DNA from 2 places in the Exiguobacterium sp. KKT215 genome. Region 1 is predicted to be linked to the other one. Evidence: riboswitches for the same ligand, from Rfam matches in the RefSeq annotation. Region 1 holds a riboswitch; the other holds the start of a gene.

Region 1 (5,483 bases):
TGTCTCATATACAAGATGACACCGCCTTCGGCTTCCACTTTCGCCATCGCTGTGTCCAGTTGTGGCCCGCAATCGCAACGATGGGACCCGAAGACGTCACCGGTCAGACATTCGGAATGAATCCGGACGAGCGGTGCGTGTTCGATCTCACCTTTGACGAGCGCGACGTGTTCTTCCCGGTCGAGGACGTTCCGATAACCGATCAATCGGAAGTCCCCTTTCACCGAGGGGAGCGAGACGTCCGCCTCTCGTTCGACGAGGTCTGTCTCCATATAGCGAACTAATTCCTCAATCGTGATGAATTTTAAATCATGCGCTTGTGCGACACGTTCAAGGTCCGGCAACCGGGCCATCTCGCCGTCCGGACGGATAATCTCACAGATGACGGCGACTGGTTCACTTCCGGCAAGTCGCGCCAAATCGACCGACGCTTCCGTATGCCCGCGCCGGACGGAGACGCCACCTTTTTTGGCGATGAGCGGGAAGATATGACCAGGACGTTGGAAATCGGCCGGACGGGCGTTGCTATTCGCGAGTTCGCGCACCGTATGGGCCCGCTCGCTCGCCGAGATGCCCGTCGTCGAATCGACGTGGTCGACACTGACCGTGAACGCCGTGCCGTGCGGGTCGGTACTGTTCGCGACCATCGGCTGCAAGTCGAGCCGGACGGCCACTTCTTCAGCGAGAGAAGCGCAGACGAGCCCTTTGCCTTCCGTGATGAGGAAATTCATCGTCTCTGCTGTCATTTTATCCGCGAGGACGACGAAGTCCCCTTCGTTCTCCCGGTCCTCATCGTCGACGACGATGATGGGACGTCCCATCTTCAACTCTTCGACTGCTTCTTTAATCGAGTGAAACATTACCATCCCGCCTTTCCATACCCTTGTGACGCCAGCGATTCGAGCGTCATCGGTTTTTGACTTACGAGTTTTTCCATATACTTAGCCAACATGTCACATTCCAAATTGACCGCATCCCCAGCCTGTTTCATCCCGAGCACTGTCTCACTGTACGTGTGCGGGATGAGCGACAACGTGAAGCCGCGTTCCGTCACATCAAACACCGTCAAGCTCGTCCCGTCGACCGAAATCGAACCTTTCGGGACGATATAACGGAGGAGAGATGGCTCACAGCTGATGTCGACATAGACCGCGTTCGCGAGCGATTGTTTTTTGACGATGCGCCCGACCCCGTCGACGTGACCCGATACGAAGTGACCACCGAAGCGTCCGTTCGCGGGCATAGCCCGCTCCAAGTTAACGTTCGTGCCGGGGCGGACCCCGTCGAGACTCGACGCCTTCAGCGTTTCCGGCATGACATCGACCGAGAAGCTGTCACGATCGAACGTCGTCACGGTGAGACAGGTGCCGTTGACGGAGATACTGTCACCGAGCTTCACGTCCTCGAGGACGATTTTTCCGGCGAGCGTGAGCCGGAGGGACGGACCGTTGCGTTTCACTGCCTTGACACTACCGATTTCTTCAACGATTCCCGTGAACATCGGACTCCCCCTCTCGCATGATGAGTTTGATGTCGGCGCCGACCGTCTCGATCGATTGCACGTCATACCGATTGATTGCATCGAGCGGACCGTCATGATGCGAACGGTAAAATCCGCCCTTGCCGCCGAACACGCGCGGTGACTGGTACATGACCCACTCGTCGACGAACCGTCCGTCCAAGAGTGATGTGACGAGCGTCGGTCCCGCTTCGACGAGCAGGCGACCGATGCCGCGTGCGTAGACGTCTTGCAGCACAGCGTCGAGCGACGTGTACGCCGCGAGTTCGACGCCGCGCTCGATGAACGCGTCCCGCTTCGTTTGATCGTCGGACGTCGTGTAGAGTAGCACCGGCACATCGTTCGCCGTCCGGACGAGCTGACTTGACAGCGGCGTGCGTAACTCTCGGTCTAGCACGACCCGGAGCGGTTCCGTCGTCTCGCGGTCGAGCCGGACGGTGAGGGCCGGGTCATCAGCGAGGACAGTGCCGACACCGGTCAAAATCGCATCGACCGACGCCCGCAGTTCATGGACGTCCCGTCTCGCTTCGGTTCCGGTCACCCACTTGCTGTCACCGGTATCGAGGGCGACTTTGCCGTCAAGGCTCGTCGCCGTCTTTAAGATGACATACGGCCGTTTCGTCTCGAGCGAGCGCAAGAACGCCACGTTGAGCGTTCGTGCCTCACTCTCGAGCAGTCCGACCTCGACATCAATCCCGGCCGCTTTCAATCGAGCGATGCCTTGCCCTGACACGAGCGGATTCGGGTCGCTCATCGCGATGACGACCCGTTTGATGCCCGACTCTACGACTAAATCGGCACACGGCGGTGTCTTGCCATAATGCGAGCACGGTTCGAGCGTGACATACATCGTGGCGCCATAGGCGGCAGCACCGGCCATGCGGATGGCGTGCACTTCGGCGTGCGCTTCCCCCGCCTTCAAGTGGGCGCCGAACCCGACGACCCGACCGTCCTTGACGACGACGGCCCCGACGCGCGGATTGACGCCGGTCGAAGAGGCGGATTTGGCCAATTGGATGGCTTGTTGCATGTACTGTTGCATAATCTCCCTCCTTGTTTCGTACAAACAAAAAGACCTCAAGGAATGATCCTCAAGGTCTCGGTGGGAGTCGTCCGTCGTCATTTGGGCAAGCCAAATAAGCGTTTTCTTTACAGAAAAACGTACGACGAACTACAGGTCGCGTGGACCTGTCATGTTTCCTTCTCCCATCCAGACTATACTGTCGGCTCTAGAATCGCACTAGATCCACCGTTCGCACACGTGCGACCGGGTCACGGACTTAAGGCTCGCGCCCATCACCGCCGGTTGGGACTTTCACCCGACCCCGAAGGAATATTTGTTTGTACGTCTCCACTTTAGCGCAAAAATAAATGGATGGCAAAACGAAATGCGCAAAAAAAGCGCCGCTCGTGTGAGCAACGCTTTGTAAATCAAGCCAAGAATAAAACGACGAGGAGTCCGACAACCCAGCAATAGAAGGAGAAGTATTTGAGCTCGCCTTTCGCCATGATGTGCTGGAACCATTTGAGCGAGATGGCCGTGAGCGCATACGAGGCGATGAACGCCAAGATGAGCGGTCCGAACAAATCACGTGTTTCTGGATTCGTGAACAACTCCGGTCCCTCTAAAATCGTCACCCCGAGACTGATCGGGATGAACAGGAAGAACGAGAAGCGAAGCGCCGACTCTTGTTTGATGCCGAGCAACATCGCCATGACGATTGTCGCCCCGGAGCGACTGATCCCTGGGATGAGCGCGACCGCTTGAGCGAGACCGATTAAGATGGCGTCGCGGAGCGTGATGCCGCCGTCTCCTTTATTCCCTCGCATATTCCGGATGAACCAGAGCGCGACCCCGGTCAGGATAAGCGTATAACCGACCGTGGCGACGCCGCTGAGCTTCTCGCCAATCCAATCGCCGAACAGGACGCCGAGCACACCGGCTGGGACCGTGGCGACGAGCAAGAGACCAATGAACTTGACGTCGACCATCGTCTCGTCACTGCGGTCCTTTTTAAACAAGAACGTCCACAGACTGACGACGAGACGGACGACGTCCTGCCGATAAATCGTTAACACGGCGAGCAACGAGGCAAAGTTCACGAAAATCTCGAAGGAGAGCCCCGGTAACTCGATATCAAACAGCTCTTGGAAGATGACCAAGTGACCGCTTGATGAGATTGGAATCGGCTCGGTGAACCCTTGAATCAAGCCGAGTAGGAGATAAAATAACCATATTGTCATATCGTAACATCCTCTTTTCTTATTTACATCAATTCCATTATTTTAGCAGACCGTTCGTTTCACTGACCACCCTTTCAAAAAAAAATCGTTATTTTCAAAACTTTCATTTGATTAGTCTGAAAATTAAATTTATTATAGAAGAGTACTCAACTGGTGCGACGGTGATGACCCCATTGGCCAGTTGGGTACTTTTTCGTACAGATTATTACATATTAGCCACGATAAAACTTTTTGTTTACAATTGAACCCATTTAATATTAAATTTGTAATAGAACTGTTACCATTTTTTCAAAGTATAAACAGGACTTTAGACCTACCCGTTCATAAAATCGGTTTAAAAAAACTTGAACAATGCACTTATAAATTGTAAAAACTGGCCGATAGTATGATTGTAGAAGCAACTTCGTCATCTTTGTCGGTTCAGATATGAGTCCATGGAAGGAGGAACCATCATTGAGTCAAACGCTATCCACTAAATCCCACCACTTGTCCACCGAACAGCAGAGGATGATTCACTGTATTCGACTGCTCGGCGACTTGTTGAAGGAACGTCCACGACGCTCTGTGTATCGTCGCTTCGCGATGGAACAAAGCTGGCCATCTCCCGAGTCGATTATCCGACAGTTCGGGTCATGGGCCGAGGCGCTTGCAATCGCCGGCTATGAATGGCACGGAGAGGCGACTGTCGATCTCCCGGACAAAATGCCAAAGTACACGCGTGAAGATATCATCGAGACACTCGCCCTCTACTCGCGCGACATGGGATCGATTATCACGCTCAAAAAGTATCAGGAATGGCGCAAGCTCCATCCGAAAGCACCGAGCCATTACCATATCGTCAAGACGTTCGGTTCGTGGCATGACGCCTGCGCCGAAGCCGGACTTGAAGCGAGTGTGACGTACTCGAAATCAGAGCTCTCCACCGCACTCCGTGAAGCGATTCACGAGATGGGCTTCTCTCTTTCCTTCGAAGCGTATCGCGAATGGGCAAAACGGAACAACAAACCATCCACGAAAGCAATTCTTCATCGTTACGGTTCATGGTCGGCTGCGATTCACGCGGTCGAGTCAGAAATTTTCAATCAGAAATTATAATCTTTCATTCATAAGGAGGACGCCGGGTATCCGGTGTCCTCCTTTATTTTGTAGATGTTGCGTCATCGTCCTTTCGACGCCCACGCTTTCTGCAGGCAATCCCGGAGCCGCATCGCTTACGCTGCTGGGTCTCCGTCGGATTGCTATCCTGCAAGAGTCGGGGCGTCGACGGACGAGCGCATCGAACGCGCCACGGTACATCAATGTCCCGTGTCAGACATGGAAGTTCGTTCAATATTTGTTGAACGATGCCTTGGCCGGTGCCCGAACTCCTAGGGGAGAGCGATGCAAGGATGACCCCGTAAAGCGCGGCATGCGCTGCGGAGTCATCCGCATCGCCCCAGGAACGGAGGGCGTCGGTCGAACATCGTTCATGTTGATTAGACGAAAAAGAAGAACACCGGCTTATTGGTGTTCTCTTTCATCATTGAATCCGTTCCGTCGACGTATCACGATAATGGGCGACACGGTCCCGGCCGTTGAATTTTGCACCGACGTACATGGCGCGGTCGGCGTGGCGGAGTAGCGTGTCGAGGTCTTCGTACTCGTGGATCGTCTCGATGCCGATGCTCGCCGTCACTTGGACGCGGATCCCTTCGGAGCCGAACGGATGGGCGCGGAGCGC
Region 2 (5,483 bases), 220 kb from region 1:
TACGTTTTGAGGAGGAATTCGATGAAATCGACGAAAGATGTGATCATCATCGGTGGCGGCCCAATCGGACTGTTCACCGCATTTTATGCAGGTATGCGCCAACTCGATACGGCGTTGATTGAAAGTTTGCCACAACTCGGCGGACAATTGTCGACACTGTATCCAGAAAAATATATTTACGACATCGCCGGCTTCCCGAAAGTGAAAGCCCAAGATTTGATTGACCAATTGAAAGCCCAAGCCGATCAGTTCGAACAGGACTACCGCCTCGGGGAGACAGTTGAAACAGTCGAGCGTCTCGAGGACGGCACGTTCCAGATTACGACGAATAAAGACGAGTACCATACGAAAGCGATCATCATCACGGCTGGGAACGGGGCATTCGCCGCACGACCACTCGGTCTCGATGGTTGTGAAGACTATGCGAACCTTCATTACTTCGTCGACAACATGGAGAAATTCCGTGATCGACGCGTGATGATCGCCGGCGGCGGCGACTCGGCTGTCGACTGGGCACTCATGCTCGAAGGAATTGCCAAAGAAGTCCATATCGTCCACCGTCGCGACCGGTTCCGTGCCCACGAGCATACGGTCGAACAGATGAAAGCGTCGACGATTAACGTCTGGACGCCATATAACATCGAATCACTTTCAGGTGAGACGCACATCGAGTCGGTCGAATTGACAGACAAGGACGGCGAATCGAAATTCGTCGAGATCGATGACCTCATCTGTAACTACGGTTTCGTCTCATCGCTCGGCCCAATCAAAAACTGGGGCATGGAGTTCGAGAAGAACACGATCCGCGTCGACTCGCGGATGGAGACGACGGTCGCCGGCATCTTCGCGTGTGGTGACATCGCCACGTACGAAGGAAAAGTAAAATTGATTGCGACAGGCTTCGGAGAAGCTCCGATTGCCATCAACCAAGTGAAGCAGCTCGTCGACCCGACAGCGCGTCACCCGCAACATTCGACTTCGGTATTCGCCGGGAAATAAAGATGCGGCCCTCATCATCGCGATGAGGGCCATTTTTCATTTACGGATTGTTTGGAGGATGACCCGGTCGAGCCAGTCATCGAGTTGGGTAAAGACGAAGCCGGCCTTCTTCGCCTCGGCGATTGACATGTAATAGTCGACGTCCGTATCGTACGGCGACGACTCGCCGTCTTTGATGATTTGGACGGGTTTATTTAAGTGATGGCCAATCCGTTCCAGGAGCGCCCCAAGTGAGATGATCCCTTCACTCGCCGCATTGAACGGTCCGGACACGTTGGCCCGACCGACCCATTCCAAAAAGGCCGCTGCCTCAAAACTTGAGATAAAGCCCATCTTCGCTTCGGGATGATGCAGGACGACCGGCTCTTCTCGACGGACAGCATCGATATAAAACTTGAGACGGTCCGTATAGTCGTCCGGGCCTAAGACGATTGGCAAACGGACGGTCGCGACCGGGAATGAGGCGCGATGGAAGAAGTAGGACTCGGCTTCCCGCTTCCCTTGACCATAGTCATGTTCGGATTCAAGATGATAGTCGTGGTGGAGCGGATTGAAGTCACTTTCTTTCAAATCGGCACCCGGTGCATAGACGGACATCGTCGACGTGAGCACATATTTGCCGACTTGGTCCATGAAGGCGTCCGAGGCGATTTTCGCTTGATATGGGTTGAAACAAATATTGTCATAGACGACATCATAATGATCGCGCGATAAGTCTTTCATCGTCGCCACCGATTGTCGGTCTCCTTTGATCGAACGGATTCCTTCCGCCTCGGGCACTTGGAGTTGTCCTCGCGTCACAATCGTCACATCATCCCCGGCTTCCGCCAACCGAAGTGCCAATCGCTTTCCGAAATAACGTGACCCGCCGAATATCAATACTTTTCTCATCGTCCCTACCCCTCCTACATAAAAATGACATCTCTTTTCATTTTCCCTTGCATCCTCTCGCCTAATCTTCCACTTCCTTGAATTTTTTTGTTATTCTTATATATATAGAAAAGAAAGAGGCGAGGCCCATGCATCAAATCATGTTAGAAAAAGGATGGACGTGTGAGTTACCGAAGCAATACGCCATCTACCAAAGTTTATCGGATTTCAGCCGCTACTCGGTCCTTGACCAAGAAGAAGAGAGCGTCTGTTCATTCCAAATCACGACCGACACGTGTAAAATCACGGCGTTCCGCCCTTGGCAACATCACATCGAATTGGATGCGACGTCAAAAGTGATTCGCTTGATTTTGATGGAAGAAAACGACTGAACCAAAAAAAGGCCAATCGTCCATATGATTGGCCTTTCGTTTAGCAATCTCCAGGTGTCCCGGCGTTCGACGCCGTCCGGAAACTCGAACCGCATCCGCACGTGGCGATGGCGTTCGGGTTTTTAATCGTAAACCCGCCACCGAGCATCGACTGCTTATAGTCAATCTCGAGGCCATCGACGACGCCATGATCGGCTTCAGCAACGATGACACGGACGCCGTGATGGTCGAACTGGATATCTCGATCCGTCTTGTCTTCATCAAACCCCATCCCGTACGAGAGGCCGGTGCATCCCCCACCTTGTACCTTGATGCGCAAGTACTGATTTTCGGGGTGTTCTGTCTGTTTCATCATATCGATGACTTGCAATGCAGCTGACTCTGTCAAATGAATCATCTGAACTCCTCCTTCATTATCTTAACTTCAAGTCAACTGACTTGAGATTTTGTGAAATATCTTGTATAACTAAACTGTAACAAAAAAAATTAAATCGTTCCATCTTCGGGGCAGGGTGAAATTCCCGACCGGCGGTATTGAAGACATGATCTTCTCAGCCCGTGAGCGAGCAAGGCGTTGCTTGCTGATTTCGTGAGATTCGAAAGCCGACAGTATAGTCTGGATGGGAGAAGATGGCGGCATCCGACCGATATCCGGATGTTTTCTTTGGCGTGGTCTAAACGCCGACGAGAACATCTATTTCGTATGCGCGTAAACTCTCCCGATTGTTTGATACAATCGGGTTTTTCTATGCGACGGGTGCCATTCATCAAGGAGCGACAAAAGGAGAGATTTTGATGAAAACAACGCGCAACAAACGATTGACAACACTGGTGACGCTATCGATGCTCGGGGCCATTTCTTTTGTCCTCATGCTCTTTAACTTCCCGCTGCCATTCCTACCACCATTCCTAAAAGTGGACTTTAGTGACATTCCCGCGCTCGTCGCCGGAATCGTGTTCTCCCCACTCGCAGGCGTCGTGGTCGTCGCTCTAAAAAACGTCCTCTACTATGTCTTTAACGGTGGCGGCGTTCCGGTCGGTGAAGTCGCAAACTTCTTTGCAGGTGTCGCTTTCATGTATCCGGTCGCATGGTTCTACCATAAACGTAAAACGAATAAAGCGCTCGCTTCAGGCCTCGTGGCCGGCACAATCACGATGGCACTCAGCTTGGCGATTTTGAACTATTTGCTCATCTTACCAGCATACGCGTTCTTCTTCGGCATGACCGAGATGGCGCAACCGGCAGTCAAAACGGACCTCGTCCTCTATGGCATCTTGCCGTTCAACCTTATTAAAGCGTTGTTGATCAGCGCCTTGTTCGTCCCACTCTTCCTCAAGTTGAAGCCGTGGATCGAACGCCAGCGGATGCAACTTCAAGCGTAACTGACATGCACCTCGATTTCGATCGAGGTGCTTTTTATTTGGATACGTTATGCTTAGGAGAGGATTGGAGGAGATGGATTGAACACGACTGAAGAGGTGACCCTTTTTTTAGAAAATGATGATGAATTGATGCGTCTATTGACGACCGTCGCTTCGCTCAATTTACCCGACTGGTGGATCTGTGCCGGATACGTACGGGCGAAGATATGGGATGACGTGCACGGCTATCCAGTACCGACGCCGACCGAAGATGTCGACGTCATCTACTTTGACCAATCTCACAACGACGAAGCAATCGAAAAAGAGTATGAGGCACAACTATACGCTCTGTTACCAAACGTCCCTTGGTCGGTCAAAAACCAAGCCCGCATGCACCTGGTCAATCAATTGCCACCCTATCAGTCTGCGACCGACGCCTTGGCCCACTTCCCCGAGACCGTCACGGCCATCGGTGTCAGCCTCGACAACAGCGGACGGTTGAAGTTGGCTGCCCCTTACGGCATTGACGACATCATTGGATTGAAATTGCGACCGACCCCAGCATTTGCAGACGGATCCCCGCATCACCACATTTATCAAGCACGGATCCAAAATAAAAATTGGCAAGCCACTTGGCCGAAACTTCAAGAAGTGGACGTGACTCGTCACGGACTGTAGAACCCGACCGCCGATACGGTCGGGTTTTGCTATTCATTCATCTACAAAAAAAGAGTGACCACCGAAGTGATCACTCTGAGTATATCGCATTTGATTAGAGAAGCAGACCAGCAAGCGTGGCTGACATCAAGTTAGCAAGCGTACCTGCGAGAATCGCGAGGACACCCATGCGCGCGATATCGTTCCGACGGTTCGGTGCCATTCCACCAAGACCACCGAGAAGGATCGCGAGTGACGAGATGTTAGCGAATCCACAGAGTGCGAAGGCGATCATCGCTTCCGTACGTGCTGAGAGCTCACCCGTTCCAATTATTGGTGCGAACTCTGAGAAGGCAACGAATTCGTTCAAGACGAGTTTCTGACCGAGGAAGCTACCGAACTGAACGGCATCAGCCCACGGTACACCGATGACAAATGCGAGTGGTGCGAACACATAACCAAGAATCAATTCGAGCGAGAGACCGTCGAATCCGACCAAGCCGCCGATTCCACCAAGAATCAAGTTGACGAGTGCAATCAATGAAACGAACGCGAGAAGCATCGCACCGACATTCAATGCAAGGAAGAGACCGTCAGACGCACCGCGAGCGGCCGCATCGACGAAGTTCGCTGCTTTGTCCTCTTCATCTTCAGCAATTTCGATATCATCATTATACTCTTCTGTTTCAGGAACGATGATTTTCGCGAACAAGAGACCAGCAGGTGCAGCCATGAAACTCGCTGCGAGCAAGTACTCAAGCGGTACACCAAGGGCAGCGTATCCAGCGAGAACCGAACCGGCAACCGACGCGAGTCCCCCGACCATAACGGCGAAGAGCTCCGATTGTGTCATTGTCGGAAGGTAAGGCTTGATGACAAGTGGTGCTTCCGTTTGACCGACGAAGATGTTTGCCGTCGCTGAGAGCGACTCTTTACGTGATGTGCCGAGAGCTTTCGCAAGGGCTGTCCCGAGAATACGGATGACCCACTGCATGACACCGAGGTAGTAAAGCAAAGCGATTAAAGAAGACATAAAAATGATAATCGGCAACACTTGGAATGCGAAGACGAAGTTGTCCCCTCCTACAGCTGTACCGAAAACGAAGGCGATTCCGTCATTTGCTGTGTTCAAGACGTTCTGAACGCCTCCTGAGATCCATTCTAACGCGCTACGTCCTGCTGATGTGAAGAGGACGAGGAAAG

Evidence for each region. A riboswitch is a leader RNA that binds a small molecule or an ion and turns the genes downstream of it on or off. The one in region 1 is predicted to bind FMN.
Region 2: linked by a shared signal. The riboswitch ahead of ACZ2GZ_RS04990 (ECF transporter S component) and the one ahead of ribD (bifunctional diaminohydroxyphosphoribosylaminopyrimidine deaminase/5-amino-6-(5-phosphoribosylamino)uracil reductase RibD) in region 1 are both predicted to bind FMN.

The regions. Positions count from the first base shown of each region.
Region 1 is NZ_CM145756.1:729,681-735,163, reverse strand. Features, by position in the region: gene ACZ2GZ_RS03865 (bifunctional 3,4-dihydroxy-2-butanone-4-phosphate synthase/GTP cyclohydrolase II) at 1-860, opposite strand, end outside; gene ribE (riboflavin synthase) at 860-1,501, opposite strand; gene ribD (bifunctional diaminohydroxyphosphoribosylaminopyrimidine deaminase/5-amino-6-(5-phosphoribosylamino)uracil reductase RibD) at 1,482-2,561, opposite strand; FMN riboswitch at 2,714-2,856, opposite strand; gene ACZ2GZ_RS03850 (undecaprenyl-diphosphate phosphatase) at 2,951-3,763, opposite strand; gene ACZ2GZ_RS03845 (homing endonuclease associated repeat-containing protein) at 4,217-4,858, shown strand; gene ACZ2GZ_RS03840 (GGDEF domain-containing protein) at 5,283-5,483, opposite strand, start outside.
Region 2 is NZ_CM145756.1:945,919-951,401, reverse strand. Features, by position in the region: gene ACZ2GZ_RS05010 (NAD(P)/FAD-dependent oxidoreductase) at 22-999, shown strand; gene ACZ2GZ_RS05005 (NAD-dependent epimerase/dehydratase family protein) at 1,036-1,890, opposite strand; gene ACZ2GZ_RS05000 (hypothetical protein) at 2,019-2,261, shown strand; gene ACZ2GZ_RS04995 (HesB/IscA family protein) at 2,302-2,658, opposite strand; FMN riboswitch at 2,756-2,897, shown strand; gene ACZ2GZ_RS04990 (ECF transporter S component) at 3,057-3,644, shown strand; gene ACZ2GZ_RS04985 (nucleotidyltransferase family protein) at 3,723-4,301, shown strand; gene ACZ2GZ_RS04980 (NupC/NupG family nucleoside CNT transporter) at 4,396-5,483, opposite strand, start outside.